DNA from 3 places in the Comamonas fluminis genome. Region 1 is predicted to be linked to each of the others. Evidence: predicted binding sites of a transcription regulator. Region 1 holds the regulator's gene; each other region holds the start of a gene.

The links. The regulator sigma-54, encoded in region 1, starts transcription at its own class of promoters, with help from an activator protein. The targets are predictions, from matches to a motif close to TGGCANGNAANCTGCTTT.
Region 2: a site for sigma-54 is predicted at 2,600-2,617, ahead of exaC (acetaldehyde dehydrogenase ExaC). Genes of this name have one in related genera too.
Region 3: a site for sigma-54 is predicted at 1,906-1,923, ahead of JDW18_RS00860 (ammonium transporter). Genes of this name have one in related genera too.

The regions. Positions count from the first base shown of each region.
Region 1 covers NZ_CP066783.1:4,563,780-4,568,250, reverse strand. Annotated here, with positions in the region: gene lptA (lipopolysaccharide transport periplasmic protein LptA) at 1-520, shown strand, start outside; gene lptB (LPS export ABC transporter ATP-binding protein) at 517-1,308, shown strand; gene JDW18_RS21200 (RNA polymerase factor sigma-54) at 1,376-2,971, shown strand; gene JDW18_RS21195 (membrane-bound PQQ-dependent dehydrogenase, glucose/quinate/shikimate family) at 3,251-4,471, shown strand, end outside.
Region 2 covers NZ_CP066783.1:533,721-538,191, reverse strand. Annotated here, with positions in the region: gene JDW18_RS02835 (AraC family transcriptional regulator) at 1-439, shown strand, start outside; gene JDW18_RS02830 (DUF4336 domain-containing protein) at 457-1,152, shown strand; gene JDW18_RS02825 (HAD family hydrolase) at 1,166-1,891, opposite strand; gene JDW18_RS02820 (YchJ family protein) at 2,016-2,426, opposite strand; gene exaC (acetaldehyde dehydrogenase ExaC) at 2,671-4,197, shown strand; gene pedF (cytochrome c-550 PedF) at 4,347-4,471, opposite strand, start outside.
Region 3 covers NZ_CP066783.1:128,320-132,790, reverse strand. Annotated here, with positions in the region: gene JDW18_RS00870 (glycerophosphodiester phosphodiesterase family protein) at 1-217, shown strand, start outside; gene JDW18_RS00865 (hypothetical protein) at 296-613, opposite strand; gene JDW18_RS00860 (ammonium transporter) at 637-1,869, opposite strand; gene cls (cardiolipin synthase) at 2,084-3,532, shown strand; gene JDW18_RS00850 (HEPN domain-containing protein) at 3,709-4,368, shown strand; gene JDW18_RS00845 (hypothetical protein) at 4,408-4,471, shown strand, end outside.

The DNA.
Region 1 (4,471 bases):
GACCAGCGTCTTCACCGGCAATGTGGTGATGACCAAGGGCTCCATCGTGCTGCGTGGTGCGCAGCTGGATGTGCGCCAGGACGCAGAGGGTTACCAGTACGGCGTCATCGTGGCGGAACCCGGCAAGCGTGCCTTCTTCCGCCAAAAGCGCGATACCGTGCCAGGCCAGCCCGAAGAGTTCATTGAAGGCGAAGGCGAGACCATTGAGTACGACGGCAAGGCCGATATCGTCAAGTTCATTCGCCGCGGCGAAATGCGCCGCTATCGCGGTGGGCAGCTCAATGACCAGGTGACGGGCTCCATCATCATCTACAACAACATCACCGACGTTTACACGGTCGATGGTCAGAAGACTAGCGGCGGCCTGCCCAGCTCTTCCGTAGGCCAGGGTGGTCGTGTCCGCGCTGTCATGGCACCCAAGGACGGCACGCCCGGCGCTCAGCCCAAGCCCGCGACACCTGCAACGCAGCTGCGCCAGAGCATGACGCTGGGCGGCGAGAAAGTTGACGAGAAGAAATGATCGAGCCCACTTTCTCTGACGCCAGCGGCAGCCGCACCGGAGAGGCCGGCAGCCGTCTGGAGGCCCGGCATCTGGCCAAGTCCTATGGCAGCCGCAAGGTGGTCAAGGACGTATCCCTGTCCGTGCAAAAAGGCGAAGTGGTCGGTCTGCTCGGCCCCAATGGCGCGGGCAAGACCACATCGTTTTACATGATTGTGGGTCTGGTGCGCAGCGATGGTGGCGAGATCTTCATCGACGGCCACGCTGTGGGCAATATGCCGATTCATCAGCGCTCGCGTCTGGGTCTTTCCTATCTGCCTCAGGAAGCCTCGATCTTTCGCAAACTCAGCGTGGAAGACAATGTGCGCGCCGTGCTGGAGCTGCAAAAAGATGAGCAAGGCAAGACGCTGAGCCGTGAAGAGGTGGAAAAGCGCCTGACGGGCCTGCTGCAGGAACTGCGCGTGGACCATCTGCGTGAATCTCCGGCGCTGGCGCTGTCTGGTGGTGAGCGCCGCCGCGTGGAAATTGCCCGTGCGCTGGCCACGCAGCCGCGTTTCATTCTGCTGGACGAGCCTTTTGCCGGTATCGACCCTATCGCGGTGATCGAAATTCAGCGCATCATCGGCTTCCTCAAGGAGCGCGGCATTGGCGTTCTGATTACCGACCACAACGTGCGCGAAACGCTGGGCATTTGCGATCACGCCTTCATCATCAGCGACGGTCATGTGCTGGCCGAAGGCACACCAGAGCAGATCGTGGAGAACGCCGATGTGCGCCGCGTCTATCTGGGCGAGCATTTCAGGATGTGATGGGTAGTATGGCCCCCACGTTCCCTTACTTCATGTACTCACTTCCCCCGCGCCGGGTGTCCCCCCAATGAAACCAGGGCTGTCGCTACGCGTATCGCAACATCTGTCGCTGACGCCGCAGCTGCAGCAATCGATTCAGCTGCTGCAGCTGTCCACTCTGGAGCTGGCGCAGGAAGTCGAGCAGATGCTGATCGACAACCCTTTTCTTGAGCGCGATGCGGAGGATGCGGGCGCTCCTGATGAAATAGCAGCCAGCCTAAACAACTCAAGCATTTCAGAGATATATCAATCAGAAAAAGAGACTGAGAAAGCGCAGGCAGCTTCAGAATCCATAGCAGAGCCCGCCACCGCAGAAACCCCGGAAAACCTGAACTGGGAAGCCGATGGCATTGATGGCCAGGATGGCGAGTGGGGCGGGGAATCCAGCAGCGAGTGGGATAGCCCATCGCTCAGTGGCAGCGGCTCTGGCAGCAACCGGGACAGTGACGATGAGGTCGATGCCATTGACCTGGCCCGCGAGCATGTGAGCCTGACCGACTTTCTGCATCGCCAGGCGCTGAGCCTGCACCTCGGGGCAGAAGACATGGCTGCGCTGCGTTTTCTGATCGAGTCGCTCAGTGACGACGGCTACCTTGAAGACCCCTTGCAAGAGCTGGCGCAAAGCCTGGCTGGTGATGACTTTGAGGAGCGTGAAGAGCTGGAGCAGCGCTTTTCCATTGCACTCAAACTGTTGCAAAGTCTGGAGCCCGTAGGCGTTGGCGCGCGCGACCTGGCTGAATGCCTGCAGCTGCAACTGCGCGATCTGATCCGCGAGGCCGAGGACGAGGGCACGACACAAGCGCACATGAATCTGCTGCTTCTGGCGCAAAACATCTGCGCCCAGCCCATGGACCTGCTGGCGCGGCGTGATCTGCGCAAGCTCACCAGCCTGTGCGGCGCCCGTGAAGAGGCTTTGCGCGAAGCCATGGCACTGATTGCACGGCTGGAGCCACGGCCAGGGCGCCGGTTTATGGATGTGGAGCGCCAGATCGTGGTGCCTGATGTCATCGTGCGCCCTGTGCGCGCCAGTTCAGGCCGCGTTGATTTTGCCGTGCAGCTCAACCCCGATGTGATGCCCAAGCTGCGTGTGCACGATATCTACGCCAGCGTGCTGCGCCGCCACAAAAACAGCGAAAGCCATGCCGCACTGCAGCAGCGTCTGCAGGAGGCCCGCTGGTTCATCAAGAACATTCAGCAGCGTTTCGACACCATCTTGCGCGTCTCTGAAGCGATTGTGGAGCGGCAGAAAAACTTCTTCGTGCATGGCGAGTTGGCCATGCGCCCGCTGGTGTTGCGCGATATTGCAGACCAGTTGGGCCTGCATGAATCCACCATCAGCCGTGTGACAACCGCCAAGTACATGGCCACGCCGCAAGGCACATTCGAGCTGAAGTACTTCTTTGGCTCAGGCCTGGGCACAGAAACCGGCGGCAGCGCGTCCAGCACGGCAGTGCGTGCGCTGATCAAGCAGTTTGTGGACGCGGAAGACACGAAAAAGCCGTTATCAGACGCCAAACTGGCCGATATGCTCAAGGAGCAAGGCATCGAATGTGCCCGCCGCACCGTCGCCAAATACCGCGAACAGCTCAAGATACCCACGACCACGCTGCGCAAGGCGCTGTAAAAGCTCGCTGCCGCCCACAAAAAAGCCGCTGATGCATTGCACAGCGGCTTTTTTGTGGGCGGGTGACTTCTGTGTTCTTTTCGGCTGATTTGTGGATCGCATGAGTTTTCAATTTATTCAGAAATTTATAAAAACAATACCAAATGGTCATTTTTGATTCGTTGCCTATTAAAAATGACTGATTGGTATAGTTCATGTACAAGAGTTGATGCCGGATTGTTTTGCATGGCTGCTCTTGCCCGGATCTGATGCCGGTTTTCTGTTCTTGATGGTGCATTTATGTCTACAACACAAACAGCCAAGCCCTCTGGTGGCTTACTGCCACGCATTTTTGGCGTGGTTCTCGTGCTGGTGGGCCTGGTTCTGGCGATCGGCGGCATTCGCCTCGCTGCGCTGGGTGGGTCCTGGTACTACCTTATCGCCGGTTTGCTGACGGTTATTTCCGGTGTCTTTCTGGTCAAGCGCAATGCCAAGGGCGGCCTGCTGTACCTGGTGGTCGTGGTCGGCACGGTGATCTGGGCGCTGGCCGAAGTCGGTGCTTTTTTCTGGGGCCTGGTGCCTCGCCTGGCGCCGGTGCTGGTGCTGGGCTTTTTGGCAGCGCTGTGTGTTCGGACGCTTTCTGGTAAGCAAAACAAGCTGGCCATCCCCGCCGCCGCTGTGCAAGCTCTTGTGCTGCTGGCCGGTGCGGTGTCCATCTTCACGCCGCACGATACGGTGCAAAACACCGCCAAGCTGGGCGAGACCCCGGTGCGCGAAGTGGCCACGGTGTCTGATGCCAGCAGTGCCGACAATCAATCGCTGCAATTTGGCCGTGATGCCGACAGTGCCCGCTATGCGCCGCTGGACCAGATCAATGCTGCCAATGTGAACCAGCTGAAAGTGGCATGGACTTTCCATACAGGTTCAAAAACTGGCAAAAACTACGAAGACCAGAACACGCCTATTCAGATTGGCGACAGCCTGTACATCTGCACGCCAGAAAACCGCGTGATGGCGCTGGATGCCGAGACTGGCGAAAAGCGCTGGGAGTGGAATCCTCATGTGAAGGAAGCATCGTTCTGGAATCGCTGCCGTGGTGTGGCGTATTACGAGATGCCCCAGGAGATGAAGTCGGCCGATGGCTTGTGCGACACCCGCATCATCACCACGATGAAGGATGCCCGGCTGTGGGCCTTGGATGCCAAGACCGGCAAGGTGTGCTCCAGCTTCGGCAAAAACGGCTCGACTGATTTGTCCGAAGGCATGGGCCCGTATGAAGAGCATTTCTACATGCCCACTTCGCAGCCCTTTGTGGTGGGCAGCCGCGTCATTGTGGGCGGCTGGGTCTGGGACAGCCAGCGCACCGATGAGCCTTCGGGCGTGGTGCGTGCGTTTGACCTGAAAACGGGTGAGATTGACTGGGCATGGGATCTGGCCAACCCCGGCATCACCAAGCTGCCTCCCGAAGGTGAAACCTACACCAAGGGCACGCCCAACTGGTGGTCGTCTGGCGCCTATGAC
Region 2 (4,471 bases), 830 kb from region 1:
CCTTCAGTTCGAGGCACGCTGGCTGCAAGCCCCGCTGGCACGCGATGAGGCTGCACTCAACCGCATGCTGCAGCGCGCCTTGCCGATTCAGGTGCGCCCCTATCAGCGCGAGAAAACGCTGGTGCAGCGCGTGCGCCAGTTGCTGACTGCCAGCACCGAAGAGCAGCAGACGGCCGAAACGCTGTCGCGCCAACTGCATGTATCGCAGCGCAGCCTGCACCGCCAGCTCAAGGAAGAAGGCGCTTCGCTGCAGGCGCTCAAGGATGAAATACGGCGCGAGCGTGCCATTGCCCTGCTGCTGCGCACCAGCCGCCCCATCAAGCGCGTGGCGCAGGCCTGCGGCTTTCTCAATGACAAGAGCTTTATTCGCGCCTTCCGGCTGTGGACGGGGCTGTCACCGTCGGAATTTCGCAAGACGGCAGGCCAGCGGGCCGCCTGATTGCACCGGAGCATTCAATGCAGGAATCCACTGAAAAATGGCAGGCTATCGCAGACGGAGTCTGGGCTCTCAGCTATCAATTCAGCAATATGGGAATGCGCATCAGCACGCGCATGACCGTGATCCGGCTGGTTGACGGCAGTCTGTTCGCCCACTCTGCCGTGCCGCTGAGTCCGGCGCAAAAAGCCGCCTTGGACGAGTTGGGGCCGCTGCGCCATATCGTGGCGCCCAGCGCCATGCACCATATGTTTGTGCCGCCGCTGGCCCAGCTTTATCCACAGGCTCAGCTTTATGGCACGTCTGGCGTGCTGGCCAAGCACCCGGAGCTGCCGCAGATGCAGCGCATTCCGCCCGATGATGTCGCGCCCTGGGCTGGCCAGCTGCAGTGCCTGCCCGTCAAAGGCATTCCCACACTCAATGAAACCCTCTGGTTCCACCCGGCCAGCGGCAGCCTGATTGCGACTGACCTGCTGCAATGCTGGCAAGGGCCGCTAAGCCTGCCTGTGCGCATGTATCTGGGCCTGACCGGCGGCCATGAACGCCTGACGGTGCCGCGCACCGTGCGCCTGCTGGTCAAGGACAAGGCCGCCGTGCAAGCCTGCGCACGGCAGATTGAAAGCCTGCCCGTGCAGCGCGTGATTTTGCTGCACAACAGCATTATTGACACCCAGCCAATGCAGCGCCTGCGAGAGGCGCTATCAATCTGGGATTAGTTCAGCCAGAGGTTTACTGAATTTCGTGCTCGTAGCCATCGCCTGCAATGGCTCTGGCGGCGCTTTTGCGCACGGCTTCGAACATGGCGGGCAGATCGCCCATATCGCCAAACACGCAGGCAGCGCCAGCTTCCAGCAGCTGTTCTGCCGAGGCATGCCCCTGATCTGCCGGGAAGTAGCCCCAGACGGTGGCACCCGCAGCCACACCGGCCTGCACGCCCGTCACCGTGTCTTCAATCACCAGGCACTTGGCCGGGTCTGCCTTGAGCGCGCTGGCTGCGGCCAGATACACATCAGGGAAAGGCTTGCTGCGCGACATTTCGTGGCCGCTGTAAACATGGCCTTCAAAGTAAGGTGCCATGCCTACCTTGGCCAGCTGCATCTCCACCTTGGCGCGGTCTGCGCCTGATGCGCAGGCAATGCGGCCCTGGCACATGGCGTGAATCTGCTTGACGGCTTCCAGCGCCCCATCAATGGCCACCAGCTCGGCCTGCAGTGCAGCATTGCGGCGCTCATAGAACTCGGCCATCCAGGCATCCGTCAGCGGCTTGCCGGTATGGGCTTCAATCACTGCCGCCTGGCTGCGCACCGTCTTGCCGATGAAATCACGCGTGCACTCTTCCTGGCTGATAGCCCAGCCGGATTCGTTGAGCATGGTGCACAGCACACGGTTGGTGATGGATTCGCTGTCTACCAGCACACCATCACAGTCGAAAAGCACAGCGTCAAAAGCAGTCATGAGGTCATCCGCATTGCAAAACGCGCAATGCAAAAGGCGCCAGAGGCGCCTTGGGTCAAAAACAATGGCCCGATTATGCGAGCTTGTCTGTTTTGGAGTTCAGTGAAAGGACACTCTGGCCCGCTCAGAACTGATCGCCATCCACATAAAGCCAGCGCCCAGCCTCACGCACAAACCGGCTGCGCTCATGCAGGCGCACGGCGCGGCCTGCAAGGCGGTAGCGGGCGACAAATTCGACCTCGGCACGGTCATCCCCCGTGGGCTTGAAATCCTTGACCTGCAGGCCCAGCCATTTGACGCCCTCATCAAAATCCAGTTGCAGTGGGCGCTGGCTTTCATGCCATGTCGCTTGCAGATAGCTGGCGTTCTCGCGCACAAAGGCGGTGTAGCGTGAACGCATCAGCGCCTCGGCATCCGGGGCGGGGCTTTCATCCCTGTGGTCGATATAGCGCCCGCAGCAGGCCCCGTAGGCAAACACACGGTTTTTGGTATCAGCACGCCCGCAGGGGCAGGGCGCAGAGGATTGGTCAGACATCACGACAACAGGCTTTGGGCAATTACAAGTTGCGCGAATTCTGCCTCAGTGCCACATGGCACAGGTGGCGCTGCTCCAAACCCATGCAGCAGTGCTGCAAACTGGTACAGCACGTCCCGCGCAGCAACAGGCTTTGGGCCCATCTTCCATAGAGCGCACCATGGGCGCGAATCTGGCACAAAGCTTGTATGTGCTGCTGCAGCCGGCACGGTGGCGCGCCGGTCTCATTCATAAGGAGACAAGCATGGACATGTTCGAACTCAAGCGTTTCAACCTCGATATCGCCTATCCCTACAAGCAGCAGTACGACAACTTCATTGGCGGCAAATGGGTACCACCAGTGGCGGGTCGCTATTTCGACAATGTCTCGCCCATCACCGGCAAGCCTTTCTGCCGCATTCCTCAGTCTGATGCCAATGACATCAACCTGGCTCTGGACGCTGCCCACGCCGCCCAGGAAAAATGGGGCAAGACGTCCGTGGCCGAGCGTTCCAGAATCCTGCTGAAGATCGCCGACCGCATGGAGCAGAACCTGGAGCTGCTGGCGATTGCCGAAACCATCGACAACGGCAAGCCGCTGCGCGAGACCATGGCCGCCGACCTGCCTCTGGCCATTGACCATTTCCGCTACTTTGCGGGCTGCCTGCGTGCGCAGGAAGGCGCCATCTCCGAAATCGACGAAAAGACCGTGGCCTACCACTTCCACGAGCCTATCGGCGTGGTCGGCCAGATCATTCCCTGGAACTTCCCGCTGCTGATGGCGGCCTGGAAGTTGCCACCGGCCCTGGCCGCTGGCTGCTGCGTGGTGCTCAAGCCAGCCGAGCAGACTCCCGCCTCCATCATGGTGCTGATGGAGCTGATTGCCGACCTGCTGCCACCGGGCGTGCTCAACGTGGTCAACGGCTTTGGCCGCGAGGCAGGCGAAGCGCTCGCGACCAGCAAGCGCATTACCAAGATTGCCTTTACCGGCTCCACCGCCGTGGGCCAGCGCATTCTGCGTGCCGCTGCCGACAACCTGATCCCCTCCACCATCGAACTGGGCGGCAAGAGCCCCAACATCTTCTTTGCCGATGTGATGGATGCCGATGACGAGTTCCTGGACAAGGCGCTGGAAGGCCTGTCCATGTTTGCGCTGAACCAGGGTGAGGTCTGCACCTGCCCCTCGCGCATTCTGGTGCAGGAGTCCATCTACGAGAAGTTCATGGAAAAAGCCGTCAAGCGCGTGCAGGCCATGAAGCAGGGTCACCCGCTGGACAAGTCCACCATGGTCGGCGCGCAAGTGTCCAACCAGCAGCTGGAGCGCATCCTCGGCTACATCGACATCGGCCGTCAGGAAGGCGCACAGTGCCTGACCGGTGGCGAGCGCCACCGTCTGGGCGGTGACATCAACGACGGTTTCTTCATCAAGCCCACGCTGCTGTACGGCAAAAACGATATGCGCGTGTTCCAGGAAGAAATCTTCGGCCCCGTCGCTTCCGTCACCACCTTCAAGAACGCAGAAGACGCCATCCGCATTGCCAACGACAGCGAATACGGTCTGGGCGCCGGTGTCTGGACGCGTAACGGCACACAGGCCTATGAAATGGGCCGCGCCATCCAGGCAGGCCGCGTGTGGACCAACTGCTACCACCTGTACCCTGCACACGCCACCTTCGGCGGCTACAAAAAGTCCGGTATCGGCCGTGAAACCCACAAGGTCGCGCTGAACAACTACCAGCAGACCAAGAACCTGCTGGTCAGCTACAACCCCAAGGCCATGGGCTTCTTCTAAACCCCGGTCTTTCCTCTCAAAAGCACGCGGCATTCCAGCCGCGTGCTTTTTTCATGTCTGCACAAAAAATGCTGCGCATAAGCCCCGGTCTGTTCAACACACAAAAAAAGGCCGCCCAAAGGACGGCCCGAAAACGCTGAATCTCTGTTTTATGGCTCGCGTCGCGACTCCAGATAGGTGCGAATGGCCCAGACAGCTTCCTGCGAGAGCACATCATCAAACGGCGGCATGTACACGCGCCCATCGCGCACGCGACCACGGCGCACGGTAGCAG
Region 3 (4,471 bases), 420 kb from region 1:
CACCGCCCTCATTGCCAACGCCCACAAGGCGGGCCTGGTGGTGCACAGCTTCACCTTCCGCAGCGAAGCCAGCCGACTGGCAGGCATCTTCAAGGGTGACCCCTCGCAGGAATTCCTGGCCTACTACCGCCTGGGTATTGATGGCGTCTTCACCGACTTCACTGCCGATGGCGTGAAAGCCCGCGATGCCTATATCGCAGAGCTGAAGGCAAAGTAAGTCGCCTGGTGATAAGTTGATTCCTGATTTGATAGCGCTATGCGCATATCAAATCAGGGCATCAAGGCATATCAGCCCCTATCTCAGACCACCGATATAGCGCGCCGAGATGCGCAGAATTTCGGCGGCCTTGGTGGCAACAGAATGGTCTTCATTCACCCCCGCTGCGCCTGCGGACTGCATTGACTTGCCAGCCCAGCTTTCCTGCAAGCGCAGCGCCAGACGCGTCAATTCCTCATCCTGATTTTCCTTCGCATGTTCCAGTGCGAAAGCCACCATGGCCTGTGCATAATCTTCATTGCCAGCCATCCATTCCGTATCAGTGACGCGGCCGGTCTTGCGGCGCAACTGCACATGCAAATGCGCTGCAATGGCCAATTTTTCGCTGTCCTCCATACACACCTCCTCGCATCCATGAATCAGTGCTGCCGCTCCAGATGCAGGCTGATGTCCAGCCCCTCCCGCTCCTGTGCAGAGCCCACCCGCAGCGGCATCAGCAAACGAATCAGGGCCAGCACCAGCAGCGTGCCCACAGCGCTGTAGGCCGCCACAGCCAGCACGGCAACCAGCTGGTTGAGCACGGTGGCACCGGTGCCAGCCATCAAGGGGTCGGCAAACACAGCCGTCAGCAAGGAGCCTGCAATGCCACCCACCCCATGCACACCAAACACATCAAGCGAGTCATCCGCCCCCAGGCGGCGCTTGAGCCAGGTCGCACCCCAGTAGCAGACGGCGCCTGCAATCAGTCCAATCCACAGGGCACTGCTGACCTGCACAAAACCTGCTGCAGGGGTGATGGCTACCAGGCCACCCACCATGCCCGAGAGCAGGCCCAGCAAGGTCGGTGCACCGCGTTTGAACCACTCCATCAGCATCCAGGACAGCCCGCCTGCGGCCGCAGCCACCAGCGTGACCACAAAGGCCAGCGCCGCACGCCCATCGGCCGACAGGGCTGAGCCTGCATTGAAGCCAAACCAGCCAAAAAGCAGCAACGCCGTGCCCATGGCCGTCCAGCCCAGGCTGTGGGGCTCAAAAGCCTCGGCGCCATAACCATGCCTTTTGCCCAGCACACAGGCGCACACAAGCGCTGCAACGCCCGCGTTGACGTGCACCACAGCACCGCCCGCAAAATCCAGTGCACCAAGCTGGTTCAGCCAGCCACCACCTTCCCAGACCCAGTGCGCAACTGGTGCATAGACCAGCACGCTCCACAGCGCCGCAAATAGCAGCACCGCAGCAAAGCGCATGCGCTCCACCACGGCGCCGACAATCAGCGAAGTGGTGATGATGGCGAACGCCGCCTGAAACAATGCATAGGCCGCTTCAGGCAGGTGCGGAGCCAGATGGCTGACCGCCAGCACATTGCGTTTGGCATCGAAGTGCAAAGAGGCAAACCAGGCCCGGCTCAGATTGCCCAGCCAGGGCGAATCGGCCGCAAATGCCAGCGAGTAACCGATGCCAAACCAGGTCAGCGCCACAATGCACGCCACCGCAAACACGGCGGCCATGGTGTTGACCACGTTCTTGCGGCGCACCAGCCCCGCGTAAAACAGTGCAATCCCCGGCAGCGTCATCAGCAGCACCAGCGCTGCAGAAGTCATGACCCACGCGGTATCTGCCTTGTCTATGGCAGTCAATGGCACCAATTCCATGCACACCCTCCCTGCTTGTTTGCTTTTCAGGAAGGCGAAGCAGGTTCCATGCCAGAGAACTATTGCGCGCAAACACGTCGCTCATCAATCAATAGCTGGCTGCGCTTTATCCGCAACGGCATCAGCGGCTTTTGGCATTGATTTTCAGTCAGTGGCAAAGATGGCATTGCCCACTGCTTGTATGCTGGGCCAGTCAACCTCTGGACACTGCTTCATGACCTGGCTGCTACTGACTCTTCATGTGTTGTTGATTACGGGCTTTGGCCTGCGCATTCTGCTGCGCAGAGACATGCGCCCCGATGTGCGCCTGGCATGGCTGCTGGTGATGGTGCTGCTGCCCTATGTGAGCTGCGCGCTGTATTACTTCTTTGGCGAAGTCGCTCTGGGCCGTGTGCCCAGCCGAAAGCGGCTCAATGTGCAGGAATTCTGCCAGGCGCACGGCAGCAGCGTGGCGGCAGACAGGCCCTCTGCCACACCCAGCGCAGGCACAACCTCGATTCCTGCACGGTGGCAGCCAGCGTTTCGCTATGCATCGTCCATCAACGGCTTTGAGGCATTGCCCGGCCATCTGGCCGAGCTGATGCGCGATGGCGACCACGCCCGCGCGCAACTCATTGCCGACATGGATGCAGCCCAGCGCGAAATCAATGTGCTGTACTACATCTGGCTGGAAGACGAAACCGGCACCCATGTGGCCCAGGCACTGATGCGCGCCGCACAGCGCGGCGTCACCTGCCGCGCCATGGTCGATGGACTGGGCTCTCGCGCACTGGTGCGCTCGCCCCTGTGGAAGCAGATGCAGCAAAGCGGCGTACACCTCAGCGTAGCCCTGCCCATCAACCGCCCGCTGACCATCATGCTCACCAGCCGGCTGGATCTGCGCAACCACCGCAAGATCACGCTGATCGACGAGCGCATCACCTATATCGGCAGCCAGAACTGCGCTGACGAGGCCTTTCGCGTCAAACCCCGCTACGCCCCCTGGATCGACATCATGCTGCGCATGCAAGGCCCCGTCGTGGCCCAGATGCAGCAGACCTTTGCCAGCGACTGGGCGCAGTCGCAGACCGCCGTCGAGCCCCCATCCATCGCACCGGCTCAGGCCGGTGAGCAAGGCTTTCACGCCATTGGCATTGCCGAAGGCCCCACAGAGCGCCCCCGGGCCACGCCCCAGCTTGTGGCGAACCTGCTGGCCGGTGCGCACCGTGAAGTGCTCATCTCCACGCCCTACTTTGTTCCAGACACCACGGTGCTGGATGCCCTGTGTTCTGCCGCACTGCGCGATGTGCAGGTCACCCTCATCCTGCCTGCGCGCAATGACTCCTGGATCGTCGGCGCCGTCAGCCACAGCCACTACTGGCGCCTGCTCAGGGCCGGGGTGCAGATTCACGAATTTCAGCCCGGCCTGCTGCACGCAAAAACGCTGTGTCTGGATGGCGAAGTGAGCTTTATCGGTTCCACCAATCTGGACCTGCGCAGCTTCGATCTGAACTTTGAAAACAATGTGCTGCTGTATGACACTGTCACCACGCAAGCGATACGCGAACGCCAGCAAAGCTATATCCAGCAATCGCAGCAGGTGACGCTGGAGCAAGTGATGAAGACACCGGTGCACAAACGCATCTGGAGCAATCTTCTCAGCGCCTTGAGCCCTGTGCTGTGAACGGCATCACTTCAACATGAGAAGTGGCTTTTACTGGCTGCAGCGCTGATCCATAAAGCGCTACGCGCTATGAAATTCATATTGAACCCTCATACCGCTGCCGCCTGCAGGTAAGTCATTGCTCTGTTTCCCATAGCTCTCTAAGCTCTGGCCAGACCAAGAGAGGAAACCACGTCATGCAGGCCACACACACCGCACTCAAAGAACGCCACCGCGCCATACGTGATGGCATGCCGGAAGCACTCAATCTGCGCATTCACCGCTCGCTCAGCTGGCTGCACCGCGCCAGCCAGTGCCATGACGATGTGGACGCGCGCTTTATCTTTCTGTGGATTGCCTTCAACGCTGCATACGCACAGGAAATCCCGCGCGGCCAGCACCTGTCGCAGCAGGAGAGCTTTCGCAGCTTTTTGCACAAGCTCGACGGGCTCGACACCCGCAAGCAGCTCCACACCCTGGTCTGGAACACCTTCAGCGGCCCCATTCGCGTGCTGCTGGACAACCCCTATGTCTTCGAATCCTTCTGGAGCCACCAGCGCGGTGAAATCGACGCAACCACCTGGCAGGAACGCTTTGCCGCTGGCAAACGCAAAGCCGCCATCCTGCTGGCACAAAGCCAGACGCCCGAGCTGCTGGGCCTGGTCTTTCAGCGCATCTACACCTTGCGCAACCAGCTCATGCACGGCGGCGCCACCTGGAACAGCCAGATCAACCGCGCCCAGGTGCAGGACTGCTCCAACATCATGGGACAACTTGTGCCGGTGGTGATTGATCTGATGATGTCCAACCCGGACACGATCTGGGGGGATGCCTGCTATCCCGTGGTGAATAGCTAAGAGCTACTAAGTTATATTTCGCAACAAAGGAGATACATTTTGAAATACTTAGTGGTTCTGGGTGCAGCGATTTTGATGACAGGCTGCGCGTCAGTTGTGAATG